DNA from 4 places in the Azonexus sp. GW821-FHT04F04 genome. Region 1 is predicted to be linked to each of the others. Evidence: predicted binding sites of a transcription regulator. Region 1 holds the regulator's gene; each other region holds the start of a gene.
What was found. The regulator sigma-54, encoded in region 1, starts transcription at its own class of promoters, with help from an activator protein. The targets are predictions, from matches to a motif close to TGGCACGCTTNCTGCTNA.
Positions count from the first base shown of each region.

Region 2: the regulator sigma-54 is predicted to act here: its motif matches at 1,667-1,684, upstream of flgB (flagellar basal body rod protein FlgB).
Region 3: the regulator sigma-54 is predicted to act here: its motif matches at 2,453-2,470, upstream of AC07TV_RS12645 (CmpA/NrtA family ABC transporter substrate-binding protein).
Region 4: the regulator sigma-54 is predicted to act here: its motif matches at 1,499-1,516, upstream of glnA (type I glutamate--ammonia ligase).

Region 1 covers NZ_JBWKSX010000001.1:158,646-163,549, reverse strand. The annotation lists gene hprK (HPr(Ser) kinase/phosphatase) at 1-318, opposite strand, end outside; gene ptsN (PTS IIA-like nitrogen regulatory protein PtsN) at 328-774, opposite strand; gene hpf (ribosome hibernation-promoting factor, HPF/YfiA family) at 831-1,157, opposite strand; gene AC07TV_RS00765 (RNA polymerase factor sigma-54) at 1,173-2,645, opposite strand; gene lptB (LPS export ABC transporter ATP-binding protein) at 2,673-3,407, opposite strand; gene recX (recombination regulator RecX) at 3,404-3,835, opposite strand; gene recA (recombinase RecA) at 3,828-4,856, opposite strand.
Region 2 covers NZ_JBWKSX010000013.1:58,112-63,015, forward strand. The annotation lists gene flgE (flagellar hook protein FlgE) at 1-100, opposite strand, end outside; gene AC07TV_RS19960 (flagellar hook assembly protein FlgD) at 122-793, opposite strand; gene flgC (flagellar basal body rod protein FlgC) at 805-1,215, opposite strand; gene flgB (flagellar basal body rod protein FlgB) at 1,227-1,637, opposite strand; gene flgA (flagellar basal body P-ring formation chaperone FlgA) at 1,739-2,410, shown strand; gene flgM (flagellar biosynthesis anti-sigma factor FlgM) at 2,475-2,753, shown strand; gene AC07TV_RS19985 (flagella synthesis protein FlgN) at 2,753-3,211, shown strand; gene motD (flagellar motor protein MotD) at 3,230-4,033, opposite strand; gene AC07TV_RS19995 (flagellar motor protein) at 4,033-4,773, opposite strand; gene AC07TV_RS20000 (RNA polymerase sigma factor FliA) at 4,766-4,904, opposite strand, start outside.
Region 3 covers NZ_JBWKSX010000005.1:261,745-266,648, forward strand. The annotation lists gene ntrB (nitrate ABC transporter permease) at 1-891, opposite strand, end outside; gene AC07TV_RS12645 (CmpA/NrtA family ABC transporter substrate-binding protein) at 1,026-2,303, opposite strand; gene AC07TV_RS12650 (ANTAR domain-containing response regulator) at 2,600-3,175, opposite strand; gene AC07TV_RS12655 (sirohydrochlorin chelatase) at 3,193-3,564, opposite strand; gene AC07TV_RS12660 (transporter substrate-binding domain-containing protein) at 3,853-4,904, shown strand, end outside.
Region 4 covers NZ_JBWKSX010000001.1:544,604-549,507, forward strand. The annotation lists gene AC07TV_RS02670 (rhodanese-like domain-containing protein) at 1-180, opposite strand, end outside; gene AC07TV_RS02675 (cation diffusion facilitator family transporter) at 228-1,400, shown strand; gene glnA (type I glutamate--ammonia ligase) at 1,589-3,004, shown strand; gene AC07TV_RS02685 (DUF4124 domain-containing protein) at 3,114-3,563, shown strand; gene AC07TV_RS02690 (efflux RND transporter permease subunit) at 3,645-4,904, opposite strand, start outside.

The DNA of each region.
Region 1 (4,904 bases):
GGTGCAGGTCTCGACCACCAATGGTGGTGGCGTCAGGCCATCCGCGACGATGACGGCTGGCGGTTGGGCCCCGAGCAGATCACTGAGCATCTGTGCGAAGCGACGCTCGCCAATGCGCATGGCCCACTCATATTCCGCCAGACCAAGGACCTGCAGACGCTCCGGATGAATAATATTGATGTGGCCAACCAGATCGGCACCGTAATTATTGGAGCCCTTGATCTCGATGCGGCGGTCAGCATGGGGGACGATATTCCAGCTCAACAGCAACTTTTCGCGGTTGTCCTCGTAAAGCTGAACCAGACTTACGTGACGCACGAACTAAACTCAGCCCTGAAAAAGGGCGACTACGGCGGCTGGATCAGCCGCGGCGTGCAATTTTTCGCGGAATGCCCGATCGGAAAAGTTCTGGGCCAACTCGGAAAGTATCTGCAGGTGCTGCTCGGTCGCTTGCTCGGGAACCAATAGCACGAAGAGCAGATCGACGGGTCGCCCGTCCGGCGAATCAAAAGGAACCGGTGTTGCCAGACGCAGAAAGGCGCCAACGGCTTGTTTCAGCCCCTTGATTCGACCATGGGGAATTGCTACACCCTGACCCAAGCCGGTGGAACCGAGCTTTTCGCGGGCGAACAAGCTATCGAAAATGATCGATCGGGCAAGACCAAGGCGATTTTCGAAAAGCATGCCTGCCTGTTCGAAGACCCGCTTCTTGCTGCTGGCCTCAAGATCGAGCAGAACCTGATCGGTTGATAGAAGGTTGGTTAGGGGGTTCATAGGGAAGGTTGGAAAAACAAAGGCCGCAGCCTGTTACGGTGCGGCCCGTTCAACGCTTATTCAGCGACGGAGTGCAGCCCCGGCTTGTCACCGCGATGGTGGTCCTGGACTTTTTGCTTGTACTTCTGAACCTGACGGTCCAGCTTGTCGAACAAGGCATCGATAGCGGCGTAGAGATCGTCACCGGACTCTTCAACGTGGATGTCCTTGCCAGGCACGTGAAGCGTGACTTCACCTTTCTGCTTGAGTTTCTCAACCGACAACACGACGCTGACGCCGGTTACCTTGTCGAAATGGCGGATCACGGGATCCAGCTTGTTCTCGACGTATTCGCGAAGTGCCGGGGTAACTTCAATGTGGTGACCACTAATCTGCAGATTCACTTTATTCTCCTCTCTCTACAGGGTCTTGCGTAAATTGACCGGTGGGATGTTGAGCGACTCGCGGTATTTTGCAACCGTCCGTCGGGCAACTACGATTCCCTGCTGGCCTAGTATTTCGGATAATTGACTATCCGACAAGGGCTTCTTGCCATCCTCGGCCGAGATCAATTGCTTGATCAGCGCCCGGATGGCCGTAGCAGAACAGGCACCACCGGTATCGGTGGAGACATGACTGCCGAAGAAGTATTTGAGTTCGAAGATGCCGCGCGGCGTCGCCATGTATTTCTGGCTGGTGACACGCGATACGGTCGACTCGTGCAAACCGAGAATGTCAGCGATTTCGCGCAAAACGAGCGGGCGCATGGCGACTTCTCCGTGTTCAAAGAATTGACGCTGACGGTCAACAATGGCCTGCGTAACACGATGAATTGTCTCAAAACGCTGCTGTACGTTCTTGATCAGCCAGCGAGCCTCCTGCAGCTGTGTCGACAGGTTGCCGTTACCACGTCGCTGCTTGGCAAGAATTTCGGCATAAAGACGGTTGATACGCAGGCGTGGGTAAGCGTCAGGATTGATGTACGCCGTCCACTTTCCCTTGAGCTTCTTCACAATCACGTCCGGCGTGATATAGCGCGCTTCAATCTGGGAAAAACGGGCGGCTGGCCGCGGGTTGAGGCTGGTAATCACAGCCTGTGCAGCCTTCAGCGACTCGTCGTCGCAACCAGTCAGACGGCGAATCTTGGTGAAATCACGGGCGGCCAGGAGTTCCAGATGCTTCTGGACGATAGTCAAAGCCAGATCCCGGACCTCATCGCCGCGCGGCAAGGCTTTTAGTTGCAGGGCCAGACATTCCTGCAAATTTCGGGCACCAATCCCGACCGGATCGAAATTCTGGATGTGATGCAGCGCGATTTCGAGCTCTTCGATTTCAATTTCGTACTCCGGCGGCAGCGTTTCCCAGAGCTCCTCCAGCGTAGCCGACAGATAGCCGTCGTCGTCGAGCGCCTCAATCAGGAAGCGCACCAGACTGCGGTCACGCTCCGAAACCTGGGTCATGCCCAATTGCCAGCCGAGGTGATCGCGCAGGCTGATCGTCGTGCCGTGCGTATCCTGTGAATCGCTGTCGTCGTCCTCATCCCGCCCGGCGCCGGTAAAGGTGCCGGCGTCAGCGGCCCAGCGGTCATCGTCGACATCAGAGGGAGCGGAAGGTACGTCCTGCTCGCGGTCGTCACGTGCATCACGCTCTTCGCGCTCGACCCTTTGTTCGCGTTCGCCTTCGGTGGTCTGCGGAGAATCAAATTGCTGAGCGCCGGAAAAAGCCTCGCCGCCCTGTTCGTCCTCGCGCTCGAGCATCGGATTCTCGAGCAAATATCGCTCGATTTCCTGCTGCATTTCGATCGTCGACAACTGCAGCAGTTTGATTGACTGCTGCAGCTGAGGAGTCAGCGCCAGATGTTGGGAGAGTTTTAGCTGGAGTGCCGGCTTCATTGGTTGGGGTCGGTTTCTATCTTCCGGTCAGAGCTTGAAGTGCTCGCCGAGATAAACCTTTCGTACGCTTTCATTATCAACGATTTCGTCCGGCCGTCCAGCCGCCAGAACGTTTCCGGCGTTGATAATGTACGCGTGGTCGCAAATACCCAGCGTCTCGCGGACATTGTGGTCGGTAATCAGGACGCCGATTCCGCGCTCCTTGAGGAAGCGGATAATTTTCTGAATTTCGAGCACGGCGATCGGATCGACGCCGGCAAACGGCTCGTCAAGCAGGATAAACCGTGGATTGGTCGCCAGGGCGCGGGCAATTTCAACGCGACGCCGCTCGCCACCGGACAGTGCCGAGGCATTGACGTGGCGGACGTGGCTGATATGCAGTTCGGCCAGCAACCCCTCAAGGCGATCGTTCAACTCGGCTTGCGGCAATTTGAGCAGCTCGAGGATGGCACGGATGTTTTCCTCGACATTGAGCTTGCGGAAAACCGAGGCTTCCTGCGGCAGATAGGACAGGCCAAGCCTCGCCCGGCTGTGCATCGGCAGGTGAGTCAGGCGATTGTCGTCGATATAGACTTCGCCGCCGTCAGCCGCGACCAGCCCGACGATCATGTAAAAACAGGTGGTCTTGCCGGCACCGTTCGGACCAAGCAGACCGACGACTTCACCGGACTTGACCTCGAAAGAGACGTCTTCGACGACTGTCCGCGCCTTGTAACGCTTCTTGAGATTGTGGGCCGAGAGTTTGGCTGCCGGCATGTTCATTCATCCACTCCCTGCATGGCCCGCCGAATGGCGTCGTTGGAAAAGCCACGATATTGCAGGAAACGCATCTGTTTGCCACGCTCCTCGGCGGTTTCCGGCGGTCGACCGAACTTTTTGGTCCAAATTACCCGGCAGCGTTCGGTTTCATCACCGGCTTCGGGCAGGGCCTTGGCGATGTCGGCATCGCTGACGCCTTGCTGGCGCAACTCCTGGCGCAGTCGCGCATCGCCGTAACGTCTTCCCCGCACTGCAACCCGTTGAGTAGCGTAGCGGCAATCGGAGAGCAGGCGTTCGGCCTGCAAGGTATCGAGCACTGCCGACAGCTCTTCCGCCGATTCGGCATGCGGAGCGAGCTTGGCCTGCAAGCCGGCCCGGCTGTAGTCACGCCGGGTCAGCAATTGCAGGGCGCGGACGCGCAAGTCAGGCATCCGCCGCAGCCGCCTTGGTCGGCTTGATGACGGTGGTGCTGGCCGCTTCGCGGATCTTCGCCTCGATTTCCTGGGCGATTTCCGGGTGCGACTTCAGGAATTCGCGGGAATTGTCCTTGCCCTGGCCGATCTTTTCGCCCTTGTAGGAGTACCAGGCGCCGGATTTTTCGACCAGCTTGTGGGAGACGCCCATTTCGACCACTTCGCCCTGACGGGAAATGCCTTCACCGTAGAGGATGTCGAAGATGGCTTCGCGGAAGGGCGGAGCGACCTTGTTCTTGACGACCTTGACCTTGGTTTCGCTGCCGATGACTTCGTCGCCCTTCTTGATCGCGCCGATGCGGCGGATGTCGAGGCGAACCGAAGCGTAGAACTTGAGCGCGTTGCCGCCGGTCGTCGTTTCCGGCGAACCGAACATGACGCCGATCTTCATGCGGATCTGGTTGATGAAAATGACCAGCGTGTTGGTCTTCTTGATGTTGGCAGTCAGCTTGCGCAGGGCCTGGCTCATCAGGCGGGCGTGCAGGCCGACCATCTGGTCGCCCATTTCGCCTTCGATTTCAGCGCGCGGGGTGAGGGCGGCGACCGAGTCGATGACGATGATGTCAACCGAACCGGAGCGAACCAGCATGTCGGCAATTTCAAGGGCTTGTTCGCCGGTATCCGGCTGCGAGATCAGCAGGTCGCCGACATTGACGCCAAGCTTCTGGGCGTATTGCGGATCGAGCGCGTGTTCGGCGTCGATGAAGGCAGCAACACCGCCGAGCTTCTGCATTTCGGCCACGACTTGCAGACAGAGCGTGGTCTTGCCGGAAGATTCCGGACCGTAGATTTCAACGACGCGACCGCGCGGCAGGCCACCGACGCCCAGCGCGATGTCCAAACCGAGCGAGCCGGTAGACACGACCTGAATGCCTTCGTCGATTTCGGCGTCGCCCATCTTCATGATGGAGCCTTTGCCGAATTGCTTTTCGATCTGTTGCAGCGCTGCGGCGAGCGCCTTTGCCTTGTTGTCGTCCATGGAGTTACCTCGGAAATTTGAGCGGATTATGGCACAGGGGCCAAAGAT
Region 2 (4,904 bases), on a different contig from region 1:
ACTTGAAGCCGACAGTCGATGCGTTGGCAATATTGTTACCGGCAACGTCCAGCGCCTTGGAAGAGGAAGCCAGACCGCTCAAACCTTGTTGGAATGCCATGATGTACTCCTTGACTCAATCTTAGTAAATCTGTTCGACGGAACTGAAATCGACCAGGCCTGTTCCGGGAATTTCCAGCTGAAAGCCGTTCTGCCCCCTTACAAGAGCAGATACCGTGCCAACCTCCAGCGCCGTCGCCGTCACCTTGTTTGCCCCTTGGGTAGCCTGCACCGAGAACTGGTAGGTTTCATTCGCCAAACGTGTTCCGTCCGCATTCTTGCCATCCCAAATAAAGTCAATCACGCCTGCCTTTTGGGCACCGAGGTCCTCCTGAGCGACCTTCACGCCTTTAGAGTCGCTGATAATGATGCTGACTTTGTCCGCGTCACCATCCAGCTTGACCCCACCCAGCGCACCGTTATCACCCAACGGCAGAGAATTGCCGGCGGCAAGGACATTTTTGCCGACCAGAGAAGAGGACTGCATGGAAAGTGCATCGCTGTAGGATGTCAGCAGCTTTTGCAGAGTACTGTTCAGGCTGTCGATACCCTTGACTGTATTGATCTGTGCCAGTTGACTGGTAATTTCCGCGTTATCCATCGGATTAAGCGGGTCCTGATTCTGCATCTGGGTAACCAGCATGGTCATGAAACGGTCGCCTAATTGATCAGCCGTGCTGGTCGTTGACGTTTTGTTCTCGGAAAGTTGCTGTATAACCGAGTTGACCGTGGAACTACTAGTAACGCTACTCATGACTCATCTCCTTATTGACCGATCTGCAGCGTGCGCAGCATCATCGTTTTTGCGGTATTCATAACCTCGACATTCGTCTGATACGAGCGCGAAGCGGAAATCATGTTGGTCATTTCCTCAACCACATTGACGTTCGGGAAAGCGACATAACCCTTTTCATCGGCGGCTGGATTTTTGGGGTCGTACACCACCCGCGGCGGTGACGCATCATCAACGACCTGACGTACGCGCACCCCCTTCGAAATATCTCCGGCGCCACCCATTGGCGTGGCCTCAAACACCACCTGCTTGGCTCTATAGGGCTGCCCGTCCGACGATACGATGCTGTCAGCATTGGCAAGATTCGAGGCTACCGCGTTGAGGCGCATTGACTGCGCAGTCATCGCACTAGAGGACACCTGAAAAACATTAAACAAACTCATTCAGCCTCTCCTTAACTTTGACTGGACGCCATTGCACTGCGCAGCCCTTGGAACTTGCTGCTGATCATCTGGGTAAGAATCTGGTACTGGAGGGCGTTGTCTGTAATCTGGGCGCGCTCGACATCCATATCGACAGTGTTGCCATCAACAGCCGACTGAGTCTCCGTGCGATATTGCAGTGTCCCAGAGCCGCTCATACCATTTCCCTGCTGATGCGCGCTGGAGGTCACGGCCATGCTCAACGCCCCAACATCGGCACGACTAGCCAAGGCGTTTTGCATGGCTGACTTGAAATCAATATCGCGAGCCTTGAAATTCGGCGTATCAGCATTGGCAATGTTCGATGCCAACACCTGGTGGCGCTGGGTACGCAAATCAAGCGCTTTGCTAAGAACCGAAAAACTTTGGGCTATATTCGACATCGTTAACTCCAACAATCGTTGGCTAACGAAAAGCACACTTCATGCCACAACAAAATTGACGCGCCGTAGCGGTCTCAATAGGGCAAAATGCAGCAATGAATATGCGTCTTCTTGCCCTGCCTTGTTTGCTGGCCCAATGCTTGGTCGCCCTTGCTGCCGACTCGGCAACGATTCTCGACACAGCAGAACAGCATATTCGCCTGCAAACGAAAAACCTGGGCGGCAAAACCACCATCACAATGGGGCAGTTTGATGCCAGCAGACTCTCGCCATGCACAGTACTCGAGGCATTTACGCCGCAAGGCAGCAAGGTTATTGGACGAATCCACGTTGGTGTCCGCTGCCTATCGCCGAACAGCTGGACGGTTCTGGTACCGGCTCAAATTGCCGTGGCCGGCAACTATGTCACGACCAGCCGACCACTAATTGCCGGTCAAGTGATCAAGGAATCCGACTTGGTCACACTCAGTGGAGATATCTCCCATTTACCAGCCGGCGTCGCCAGCGATCCCGCTGGCGTAGTCGGAAAGACCGTCCGTAACTCACTAGGCGCAGGCCAGACCATACGCTTCGACCAGTTAGTTGCCCCGATAGTCATCCGCCAAGGCCAAACCGTGCGGGTAATTTCGAAAGGCAACGGTTTCTCCGTCAGCGCTGAAGGCAAAGCAATCAACAACGCGGCGATTGGCCAGCCCGCGCAGATTCGCATGAACTCAGGCCAGACAATAACAGGCACTGCCCGAGCAGACAGCTCCGTAGAAATCGAATTTTGAGCTAAAGTTTCACCATTGGCGGCCGATATACCGTTTAAGATCAAAAAGCATTGCGAGCCACATCATGAAAATTGACAGTAAATACAACCTTGGCACGACGCCGGTTACACCACGCCCCGTCACACGCGGATCACAAGAGACCGCATCCACAGCGGAGTCGGTGAGTCTGAGCCAGCTCGCAGGTGCCTTGCAAGGCGCCGAGAAACCGCCGGTTAATGCTGCACGCATTCAGGAAATCAAGGAAGCCATCTCCCAAGGCCGCTTCAAGATTAATCCAGAAGCAATAGCAGATGGACTGATCCAATCCGCCCGCGACCTTCTCGACTCTCAGCGCAAGGCCTGATGAACGCTGTCGTCGCCCTGTTAAAGCGGGAAACCGAACTGGTTATCCGTTTTCGCGACACGCTCTTGCGCGAGCAGGATATTCTGCGCTCCGGCAGCTCTGATGGATTGACTGAAGTAAATAATGAAAAGTTATCGCTGGTCGAATTCCTAAATCAAGCTGGCACCGAACGTTCGCGCACCCTTTCATCCGGCGGCGAGCCTACTATCGACATGCAAGCATGGTTTTCGGCACACCCACAGGAAAAAGAATCCGCTGCTCTTTGGGAGGGCATGTTGAAAATTGCACGGGAAGCCCGCGGGATAAACGAGCTAAATGGAAACCTGATTAGTGTACTGCATCAAAAAACCAGCGAAGCGCTCGCCATCCTGACGCATTCCCAAGCAGACCAATCTCTATATAGCAGTAGCGGCCAGGCTGCCATGAGTACAGGTAGTCGAATCATCGACTCGGCTTGATCTCTAAATTGAAGCAGATCAGCGACCAATTTCCTTTGGCGCTTCGTTGATCTCAGTGGGCTCTTCCGGGCGATTTGAGTCAATCATGACGCTGACACGGCGATTTCTGGCCCGTCCTTCCGGAGTCGTATTGGTTTCAACTGGTCTGGTATCACCATAGCCAATTGCCGTAAGTCGCTCGGCCCCCACCCCCCCATCGTTAAACAGCCTGAGCACCGTCGTCGCTCGCATCGCTGACAATTCCCAATTGGATGGGAATTGAGGCGTAGCTATCGGCACATTATCTGTGTGCCCCTCAATTGTGATCGGATAATCCGTATCGGCGAGCACCTGCGCGATAACACCCATGGCGCTAATTGATGCTGGCTGCAAACGCGCCTGCCCTGCGGAAAACAGAACGCTGTCATTTATCTCGATAGTCACGCCACGACTCGTCTCCAGCAGGCGAACTTTGCCTGCTGCGACAAGCGGCTGCAGCGCCTCCATGATGCTGCCTGCCACATTCTTCATCTTTTGCCGCTGCTCGGCCTTTTTGGCCTCGTTCTTGACCGTCTCCGGCGCCTTGTCAACTTTGATGACCGGCCGCGGCAGCATGGGGAGGGCACCCTGAATGACCGCTACCGGCTGCCCACCCGACTCGCCTGTTTTGTTGTTGAAAGCATTGGTCAGCGAATTGGACAGTACCTTGTATTTCCCTTCGTTTACCGACGACACGGCATACATGACCACAAAAAACGCAAACAGCAGGGTGATGAAATCGGCGTAGGAGACTAACCAGCGCTCGTGGTTTTCAGGCTCCTCATCTCTACGCTTGCGGGCCATCAGTGAAGATAGCCTTTCAGGCGCCCTTCAATAATTCGGGGATTGTCACCGACCGCAATGCCGACAAGACCATCAACAAGCATTTCACGCGATGAAACCATACGCATCACGTAATACTTAAGTTTGGCTGCGATAGGAAGATAGACAAGGTTGGCCAATCCGACGCCATAAATCGTTGCGACAAACGCTACAGCGATTCCTCCGCCGAGCTTGGTAGGGTCTGACAGATTCTCCATGACATGAATCAACCCCATCACAGCCCCCAGAATCCCTATCGTAGGGGAGTAGCCTCCAGCCGCATCCCATATTTTTGCCGACTGGCGCCACTCATCTTCAAAGGTGCCTATTTCGACCTCCAGCAATTCCCGGATTCTCTCTGGATCTGCACCATCGACAAGGAGTTGCAGGCCCTTGCGAGCGAACTCGTCCTTTATTCCTGGAATATAGTTTTCCAGAGCCAGCAGCCCCTCGCGCCGCGACATCTGGCTCCAGTTAAGAATCTGTTCGATCAGACGCTTCTGCTCAATGACAGGGGGGATCCAAACCCACTTTGCCATCTTTATTCCACGCTTGAAGATATGGATCGGACTCTGCAACAACACCGCCCCCAAGGTACCACCCAGGACGATCAGCAAAGCTGTTGGCTGGACCAGGGAGCCAACACTTCCTCCCTCAAGATACTGGCCGCCAATGATCGCAACAATACTTATTGCGAGGCCGGCGAGGCTGATCTTATCCACCAGCCTTCTCCTTGCGACGTTTTGCGGCGGCGGGAACTTCACCGACAATACGGCTACGCAGCCGTGCGACAGCCTGGGTATGCAACTGACAAACCCGGGACTCGGTGACCCCCATAACCTCGCCAATTTCC
Region 3 (4,904 bases), on a different contig from region 1:
TTGTTCGAGGATGAGGCCGACGATACCGATGACGAAGATGGCGATGATGATGTGCTCCACCTTCAGGTTGTTCCACTCGTCCCACACCCAGAAGCCGATGCCGACACCGCCGGTGAGCATTTCTGCGGCCACGATGACCAGCCAGGCGGTGCCGATGGACAGGCGGATGCCGGTCAGGATGTAGGGCAGCACGGCCGGCAGCAGGATCTTGGTGACGACCTTCCACTCCGACAGCGCCAGGACGCGGGCGACGTTGAGGTAATCCTGCGGCACGCGCTGGACGCCCTGGGCGGTATTCATGATCATCGGCCAGATCGAGCAGATGAAGATTGTGTAGGTCGCCGCCGGGTCAGCCCGCTTGAAGACGAGCAGGCCGATCGGCAGCCAGGCGAGCGGCGAAACCGGACGGAGCAGGCTGATGATCGGATTGATCATGGCCGACAGGAAGGCCGAGCGGCCAAGAATGAAGCCAAGCGGGATGCCGACCACCGCGGCAAAGCCGAAGCCGATGCCGACGCGTTGCAGCGAGGACAGGATGTTCCAGCCGATGCCCTGGTCGTTCGGGCCGTTCTGGTAGAACGGGTCGGCGAACAGCAGGGTGGCCGCATCCCAGGTTTGCAGCGGGCCGGGAATGCTGCCGCCTTTCATCGTGGCGATGTACCAGATGCCGATCAGCACCACCATGCCGAGCAGCGGCGGCAGGACGGCGCGGCCAACACCGGCCAGCCTTTCGCTGAAGGGAGTGCCCGGCTCGGCCGGGACGGTTACTGTTTTTTCCATTATCTTTTCCTTGGCGGGAGCAGCTGCCGCTTCTACGACGGCGACTTCCTGAATTCCACGGTCAACCGGAATTTTTGCCCCAAATTCAACATTCATCGTCAGTGCGCTCATGGTTCTCTCCTAAGCGTTTGGTGAGCCGTCATTCCCGCGCCGCGCAGGGAGTACCCTTGGGGTGCGAACGCGGGAATCCAGGATGAGGCGTCTGGATTCCCAGTCATGCCGGAAATGACGAGTCCGGGCTTGATTTAAGCCTTGACCTTGAAGCCATCGGCGTACTTGGCCGGATCCTTGCCGTCCCAGACCACGCCGTCGATCATCTTCGAGGTCCGCATCTCGCTCTTCGGCAGGGCCACACCCGCGGCAGCGGCGCCCTGCTTGTAGACGTCAATGCGATTGACCTGCTTGGCGACCGCCAGATAATCCGGATGGTTCTTGAGCAAGCCCCAGCGCTTGTGCTGGGTCATGAACCACATGCCATCGCTGAGGTAAGGGAAGTTGACCGCACCATCGTTGAAGAACTTCATGCAGTTCTTGTCATCCCAGCTCTTGCCGAGGCCGTTCTGGTAGCGACCGAGCATGCGGGCGACGATGACTTCGGTGTCGGTATTGACGTAAGCCTTGCTGGCGATGGTTTCAGCCGTCTTCTGCTTGTTGGCGATGGAGGCGTCGATCCACTTGCTGGCATCGAGAATGGCGGCGACCACAGCGCGCGCCGTATTCGGGTTCTGCTTGACCCAGTCTGCCGTCGTGCCGAGCACCTTTTCCGGGTGATCAGTCCAGATATCCTGGGTCGTCGTTGCCGTGAAACCAATGTTGTCCATGATGGCGCGGTTGTTCCACGGTTCGCCGACGCAGAAACCATCCATGTTGCCGACCCGCATGTTGGCGACCATCTGCGGCGGTGGCACGGTAATCGTCTTGACATCCTTCAGGGGGTTGATGCCCTGGGCGGCCAGCCAGTAGTACAGCCACATGGCGTGGGTGCCGGTCGGGAAGGTCTGGGCGAAGGTGTATTCGCGCTCCTTCTTGGCGACCAGCTTGGCCAGACTGCTGCCATCGGTGGCCCCCTTGTCCTTCAACTGGTTGGACAGCGTGATCGCCTGGCCGTTGTTGTTCAGGCTCATCAACGCAGCCATGTCCTTCTTCGGACCGCCGACACCGAGCTGGACGCCGTAGATCAGGCCGTACAGCACGTGGGCACCATCGAGTTCGCCATTGACCAGCTTGTCGCGCACCGAAGCCCACGAGGCTTCCTTGGTCGGGATGATCTTGATGCCGTACTTCTCGTCAAATTTCATGACCGAGGCCATGACGACGGAGGCGCAGTCGGTAAGCGGGATGAAGCCGATACGGACTTCCTTCTTTTCGGGGGCGTCGGAACCAGCGGCCCAGGCACCGCTGCGAACGCCGGGAGGGACCATGGCCATCAGAGAGGCTCCCAAGGCAGTTGAAACGAAATCACGACGTGAAAAGCTCGGCTTGTCAGCGACGACTTCCGGCACGACCAGTTTATTGTCTTCCATTGCTTGCTCCTTGATTACGAGAATCTAAAAAACAAAATGGGCGTCTCATCCTGGCTGCCGGTTGGCAGCTCGGATGGACGCCCTTGTCCTTGAATCGGCTTTACTCGACTCTCGCCCGGCCGCCATTGACCGTGCGCTTTGACAGGACTATCGCAATGGCCGTGCCAGGCCTAGTTATTTAGAACTAGTTACAAATAACTACTTTATTTTCAATTACTTGGTATCTGCATTTCTTGCCCCCCCGGGCCGGCACCGATGCACTATTGCAGTGCAGCAAGTGGTTTTACCGCACAGCTTTAGAGCAGCACGCGCGCCATATCGATGACGTCGCGCGCCACTTTGGCCATCGACTGACCGCGCTCCATGGCCAACTTGCGCATGGCGTGATAAGCCGCATCCTCGTCCAGGCCACGTGCCTTCATCAGGACGCCCTTGGCCTTGTCGACGAGCTTGCGGTCGGTCAATTTCTGCGAGACCTCGTCGAGTTCCCGGCGCAGGGCCTGGGTATCCTCGAAACGAGCCCGCGCCACTTCGACAATCGGCTTGATCCGTTTCGGGTCGAGACCGTCGACGACATAGGCCGAAACGCCTGCCTTGACAGCGTCGCGGATGGTTGATTGGCCATCCTCCTGGGTAAAGATGACAACCGGGCGCGGCATATCCTTGTTCATTGCCGCCAGATGTTCGAGGGTGTCGCGACTCGGGCTGTCGGTGTCGATCAGGATGACATCGGGTTGCAGACGCTCGACTTCGGCTGTCAGGTTTTCCGAGCCGGCCAGAATGGCTGCGACCTGATAGCCGGCCAGCGCGAGACCGGCACAGATTTCGCCGGCGCGGGAACGGGATTCATCAATAACGAGTACGGTAATCATGAGGCTTGACTAGCAAGCTACAGGCCAGCAACCTCGAGCGCCGCCGTCGCCATGGCCTGAACCACCAGTTCATGCTCGCCGATGGCATTGCCCAGCGAAAATTCGACATTCGGATAGGTCGACCGTAGCGCTTCGATCATCTCCGGCGTCTCCTTCTTCAAATGGCCGCCACGGGCGACGAACATCGGCATTACGACGATCTTGTCGGCGCCCTGGGCGATCAACTCGGCGGCCCGCTCCGGCAAGGTCGGACTCATGAACTCGAGAAAGGCCAGTTCGACCGGCACGCTCGTCATGCGTTGGCGAATGGCCGCCTGCACGCGGCGCATCGGATTGGCCCATTCCGGGTCGCGAGCGCCGTGGGCGAAGAGGATGAGGGCGGTAGTCATGGCAAATCTTCCGTTCGTTTGTTCAGTCTGGCCGCCGGAACTGGTGGCCGCAGGTAGTGCGATATCTTAACTGGAGGATTCCCCGGGATATCGCAAAAACCATGAACGGCCTCGAAATGTGACGAAAAGACAAGCCAGGAAAACCGCATCGTGCACTTTGCCAACGCTTGCGATAGGATGGACGAAATTCGAAAGATACCCGATGGACGGGGCCCGGACGGGGGAAGAATGCGAGGATTACTGAATCGTCAAATCATCTTTTGGCACCTGACAGTTTTTCTGTGCTGTTTGGCCAGCGCCCTCTGGTCAGTTGCGGCATTGGCGGCAAGCAACGGCACCGAAAGTGCTCCCCGCATTCTTCATGTCGTCACCGATGACAACTACCCGCCCTATCTTTTCCGCAACTCGGCTGGCGAACCCGAGGGCTATCTGGTCGACTACTGGAACCTCTGGGAAAAGAAAAATGGCGTAAAAATCCAGTTGACCGCGACAAACTGGGCGGAAGCGCAGGAAATGCTCAAGGATGGCCGGGCGGACGTCATCGACATGATTTTTCGCACGCCGTCACGCGAACCTTTTTATGACTTCTCGGCCCCCTACGCCGACCTCCCGGTTGCCATCTTCAACCACGCCTCAATCACTGGCATCAGCGGCGTATCGACACTTCACGGCTTTCAGGTCGGGGTCCAGGCGGGCGATGCGTGCATCGACAAGCTGGCCGAGAACGGGATTACCAATCTGCTCGTTTACCGGAATTATGCCGAGTTGATCGATGCCGCCCAGCGTCAGGAGGTCAAGGTTTTCTGTCTCGACGAGCATCCGGGAAACTTCTATCTTTACAAGGCCAAAGCCGAGAACACCTTTCTCAAGGCATTCGTGCTCTACCAGGGCCAGTTCCATCGTGCCGTCCGCAAGGGCAATCTTGAAACGCTCAAGGTGATCGAGCAAGGCATGCAGGCGATCAGCGCCGATGAAGAGGCCGCGCTTCGAAAAAAATGGTTTGGCACACCGCTCGATCTCGGGGCCTACGGTCGCTATCTGGGCTGGGGCGTTCTTTCCATGGTGCTGCTTGGCACCGTACTGCTGGCCTGGAACCTGACATTGCGCCGCCAGGTTGCGGCCAAGACATCGACGCTCAAGCAAGCACTGAAGGAATTGCACGAGGCGCATCAGGTAACCCAGAAAGCCCAGGAAAACCTTGCCACGACACTACAAGCAATGCCCGACCTGCTCTTCGAACTGGATGCCGACGGACGCTATATTGACGTCTTTGCCAGCCAGGAGGCTCTGCTCGCCAGCCCGAAGGAAAACCTGATCGGCAAACGGGTCGACGAGATTCT
Region 4 (4,904 bases), 390 kb from region 1:
CCCGGCGACCCGGCCAACCCAGTCCCATTCAGCCCGCGTGCGGACATCGACGATTTTGGCGCCGGGCGCCAGCCGCAACAGGTCGCTGGCCTCCTGCGGCGTCAACTCGCCCTGATAGGCGCGGCCAAGGGCTTTGCCCCGCGCTTGGGCCAGACTGAGTATTTCGGTTAACTTTCCCATAATGTCCAACTGCTAAAATTACACGTTAATAGTATAGGGCAGACATCATGGGACTTGAGCATCACCTCGCCGTCTCCGCCACGCCGGCCGAGCGCTCGGCCGCGGCGCAGAAGGCGACCTGGGTCAGCGTCGCGGTCAATCTGGTGATGACCATCGCCCAGTTGATCGTCGGCTGGCTGGCTCATTCGCAGTCGCTGGTCGCCCACGGATTGCACTCATTCTCCGACCTGCTGTCGGACTTTCTCGTCATCTACGCCAGCCGGCAAAGCGCCCAGCCGGCAGACCAGTCCCATCCCTACGGCCACGCTCGCGTCGAAACTGCTGCGACGCTGGTGCTCGGAACCTCGCTGACCTTGATCGGCGGCGGCATCCTCTGGGAATCCGGCATGCGTCTCCAGCACATCGAAGCCTTGCCGACCGTCCAATATTCGGCGCTGTGGGTGGCGGTGGCCACGGTCATTGCCAAGGAAGGGCTGTATCGCTACCTGATCCGCGTTGCCGAACGGCTGCGCTCGCAACTGCTCATCGGCAATGCCCTGCATACGCGGGCCGATGCGGCTTCAGCGCTGGTCGTTGTGGTCGGCATCGGCGGTGCGCTGATGGGCTGGTCTTTTCTCGACCTGCTGGCGGCGGCGCTGATGGGCTTCATGATCCTGCACATGGGCGCCGGTCTGGCCTGGGGGGCGATCAAGGAACTGATCGATACCGGCCTCGACGACGTTCAGGTCGAAGCCATCCGGAAGACCCTGCTGGCGACACCCGGTGTGCGCGACCTGCACCAGTTGCGGACCCGGCGCATGGCACACCAGGCTCTGGTTGACACGCATGTCCAGGTCGATTCGCGGATCAGCGTCTCCGAAGGTCATCGCATTGCCGAATCGGCGCGCGCCAGAGTTCTGCGCGAACATCCAGAGGTGCTCGACGTGCTCGTCCATATCGACCCGGAAGATGACATGGATCCGGACTCCTACGCCACGCGATTGCCTGCGCGGGATGCCTTGCTTGGCGAATTGCAGCCACTGCTTGTCGGTTTGCCCGAACCGGAAAAAATCGTCCTGCACTACCTGAAAGGCCAAGTCGAAGCTGAAATCTTCTTCAGTCACGTCCTGTTTCAAAACGGCGAGGCACTTCGCCAGGCAGAGAACCTTCTGGTCGATCGCCTCAAGCTACACCCCTTGATTCGGCGTGTATCGCTGAATTGTCTGATCGCACCAGAATAGTGCATTGATTTTGTTGGTTGCACGGTTGTGGTGCGTCAATTCTTTGTTTAAACCCTGCATCTCGTTGTGGCAAAATACAAAGATTACTCGTCAGCCTTTGGCACACTTTCTGCTAAATGTACCGGGTTACCATTTTTTGATTGTCGCCGGATCGCCCGGCAACTTGTTTTCTTAGGAGATTAAGGCTTATGGCAACCCCGCAAGACGTGCTCAAGATGATCAAGGAAAACGACGCCAAGTTCGTCGATTTCCGTTTCACCGATACCCGCGGCAAGGAACAGCACGTCACCGTGCCGGTTTCTGCCTTCAGCGAAGACAAGTTCGAAAACGGTCACGCTTTTGACGGCTCCTCGATTGCCGGCTGGAAGGGCATTCAAGCCTCCGACATGCAGCTGAATCCGGATCCGGCAACTGCCTACATCGACCCGTTCTTCGACGAAACCACCGTCGTTCTGACCTGTGACGTTATCGATCCGACCGATGGCCGTGGTTACGACCGCGACCCGCGCTCCATCGCCAAGCGCGCTGAAGCCTACCTGAAGTCCTCTGGCATTGGCGACACCGCCTACTTCGGTCCGGAACCCGAGTTCTTCATTTTTGACGGCGTCGAGTGGAATGTCGACATGTCCGGCTGCTCCCTGAAGATCCACTCTGCTGAAGCAGCCTGGGGTTCGGGCGAGAAGAACGACGCTTCCGGTTCCACCGGCCACCGTCCGACCGTCAAGGGCGGCTACTTCCCGGTTCCCCCGGTCGACAGCCTGCACGACATCCGTTCGGCCATGGTTCTGACCCTGGAAGCCCTCGGCTGCCCGGTTGAAGTTCACCACCACGAAGTCGCCACTGCCGGTCAGTGCGAAATCGGTACCGTGTTCAACACCCTGGTCAAGCGTGCCGATCAGACCCAGATCCTGAAGTACGTTGTGCACAACGTTGCCCACCAGTACGGCAAGACCGCCACTTTCATGCCGAAGCCCATCGTTGGCGACAACGGTTCCGGTATGCACGTTCACCAGTCGATCTGGAAGGACGGCAAGAACCTGTTCGCTGGCGACGGCTACGCAGGTCTTTCCGAACTAGCCCTGTTCTACATCGGCGGCATCATCAAGCACGCCAAGGCACTGAATGCCATCACCAATCCGGGTACCAACTCCTACAAGCGTCTGGTCCCGCACTACGAAGCTCCGGTCAAGCTGGCTTACTCGGCCAAGAACCGTTCGGCTTCCATCCGCATTCCGTACGTTGCCTCGACCAAGGCTCGTCGCATCGAGACCCGCTTCCCGGATCCGATCGCCAATCCGTACCTGTGCTTCGCCGCCCTGCTGATGGCCGGCCTGGATGGTATCCAGAACAAGATTCACCCGGGCGATCCGGCTTCCAAGAACCTGTACGACCTGCCGCCGGAAGAAGATGCAGCCATCCCGACCGTCTGCGCTTCCCTCGAAGAAGCCCTGGCATCGCTGAAAGCCGACCATGAGTTCCTGACCCGTGGCGGCGTCTTCTCCAACGACTGGATCGATGCCTACATCGACCTGAAGATGGATGAAGTGAACAAGGTTCGCATGACGACCCACCCGGTCGAGTTCGATCTGTACTACTCCTGCTAATCAGCCGGATACGCAAAAAGGGCGGGATTTCCCGCCCTTTTTTTGTTTACTTTTTCCTGGCTCGGCCGTTAAGTCCGGTACACTCAAAAAATTGACAGGATTGATGACGATGAAGCGCAGTTCGCTTGCTCTGCTGATCACTTTGTTGCCGCTCTCGGTTTTCGCCCAGACGATCTACAAATGTGTCGATGCCAACGGCAACACGACTTATGCCAGCGCACGACTCGACAAGAATTGCAAGGTGATTTCCAGCGGCCAGGAAAATGCCATTCCTGCACCGCCAAAAGCGCGGTCGGCCGGAACTGCAGCCAATCCGTCACCGGCCGGCTTTCCGCGCGTACAGGAGGATACCCAGAGGGCGCGTGATGGCGATCGGCGCCATATTCTGGAGCAGGAGTTGGCCGGGGAGCAGCGTAATCTGGAGCAGGCGCGCAAGGACTTGTCGGAGCAGCAGACGGCAGGTGCGGCTAGCGACCGTATGGCCCCCTATCGTGACCGCGTCGGGCAGCATGAACGCAATATCCAGGCGATTCAGAAGGAACTCGGCAACCTGAAATAACCGCCAGGCGTAAATTGATTTCCAGATTTGGGGCGCTACGGCGCCCTTCGTTTTTCAAACGATTGCCGGGCCATCACTGACCTAAGCTTTCACCTTGTACCAAGCCGCGTAGAGAGCTGGCAGGAAGAGCAGGGTGAGCGCGGTGGCGACGATCAGGCCGCCCATGATGGCGACGGCCATCGGTCCGAAAAAGTCGTTGCGCGACAGCGGAATCATTGCCAACACCGCCGCTGCTGCAGTCAGCACAATGGGCCGGAAACGCCGTACGGTCGACTCGATAATTGCTTCGTGGCGCGGTTTGCCGGCGGCCATGTCCTGCTCGATCTGGTCGACCAGAATCACCGAGTTGCGCATGATCATTCCGAACAGCGCAATGGTGCCGAGTAGCGCCATGAAGCCGAAAGGTTGCCGGAAAACGAGCAGGAACAGCGCTATCCCGATGATGCCGAGCGGAGCAGTCAGCAGCACCATGACGACGCGGGAAACGCTTTGCAACTGGATCATCAGGATGGTAATCACGGCCAGTACGAAGAGGGGGATGCCGGCCATCACCGAGCCGGAGCCCTTGGAGGATTCCTCGACCGAGCCTCCGGTGGCGATGCGATAGCCGTCGGGCAGGGTGGCCTGGATGGCATCGATCTCCGGTTTGATGCGGTCGACGACCGTGGCAGGCTGAATCTTGCCGTACAGGTTGCCGCGCACCGTGATCGTCGGCAGGCGGTCGCGGCGCCAGATCAGTCCTGCTTCGAAGCCGTGTTTGAGACGGCCGATCTGGCTCAGCGGAACGCTCTTGCCGGCGCGTGTCGGTACCGACAGATCATCCAGTGACGACAGGTGGTTGCGTTCCTCGCGGTCACCACGCAGGACGACATCGATGCTCTTCTCGCCTTCGCGGTAGCTGGTCACCGTATAGCCGTTGAGCGACATGTTGAGCAGGGCGGCAATATCCTGGCTGGAAACACCGAGCAGGCGGGCCTTGTCCTGATCGATTTCGATCTCGACCGACTTCGACAGTTCGCTCCAGTCGACATTAACGTTCGACAACTCCGGATTCTCGCGCATGACCGTGGCGACCTTGGTGGCCGCCTGACGCAGCGTGGCGAAGTCTTCGCCGGAAATGCGGTATTGCACTGGATAACCGACCGGCGGCCCGTTCTCGATGCGGGCGATGTTGCCGCGAGCAGCGAAGCTGTCATTTTCGAACAGTTTGATCAGTCGACCGCGGACGGCTTCTCGCGCCTCGACATCGCGTGTGACGATGACGACCTGGCCGACGTTGCTGGCCGGCAGTTGCTGGTCCAGGCCGAGGTAATAGCGCGGCGCTCCTGATCCAACGAAGGC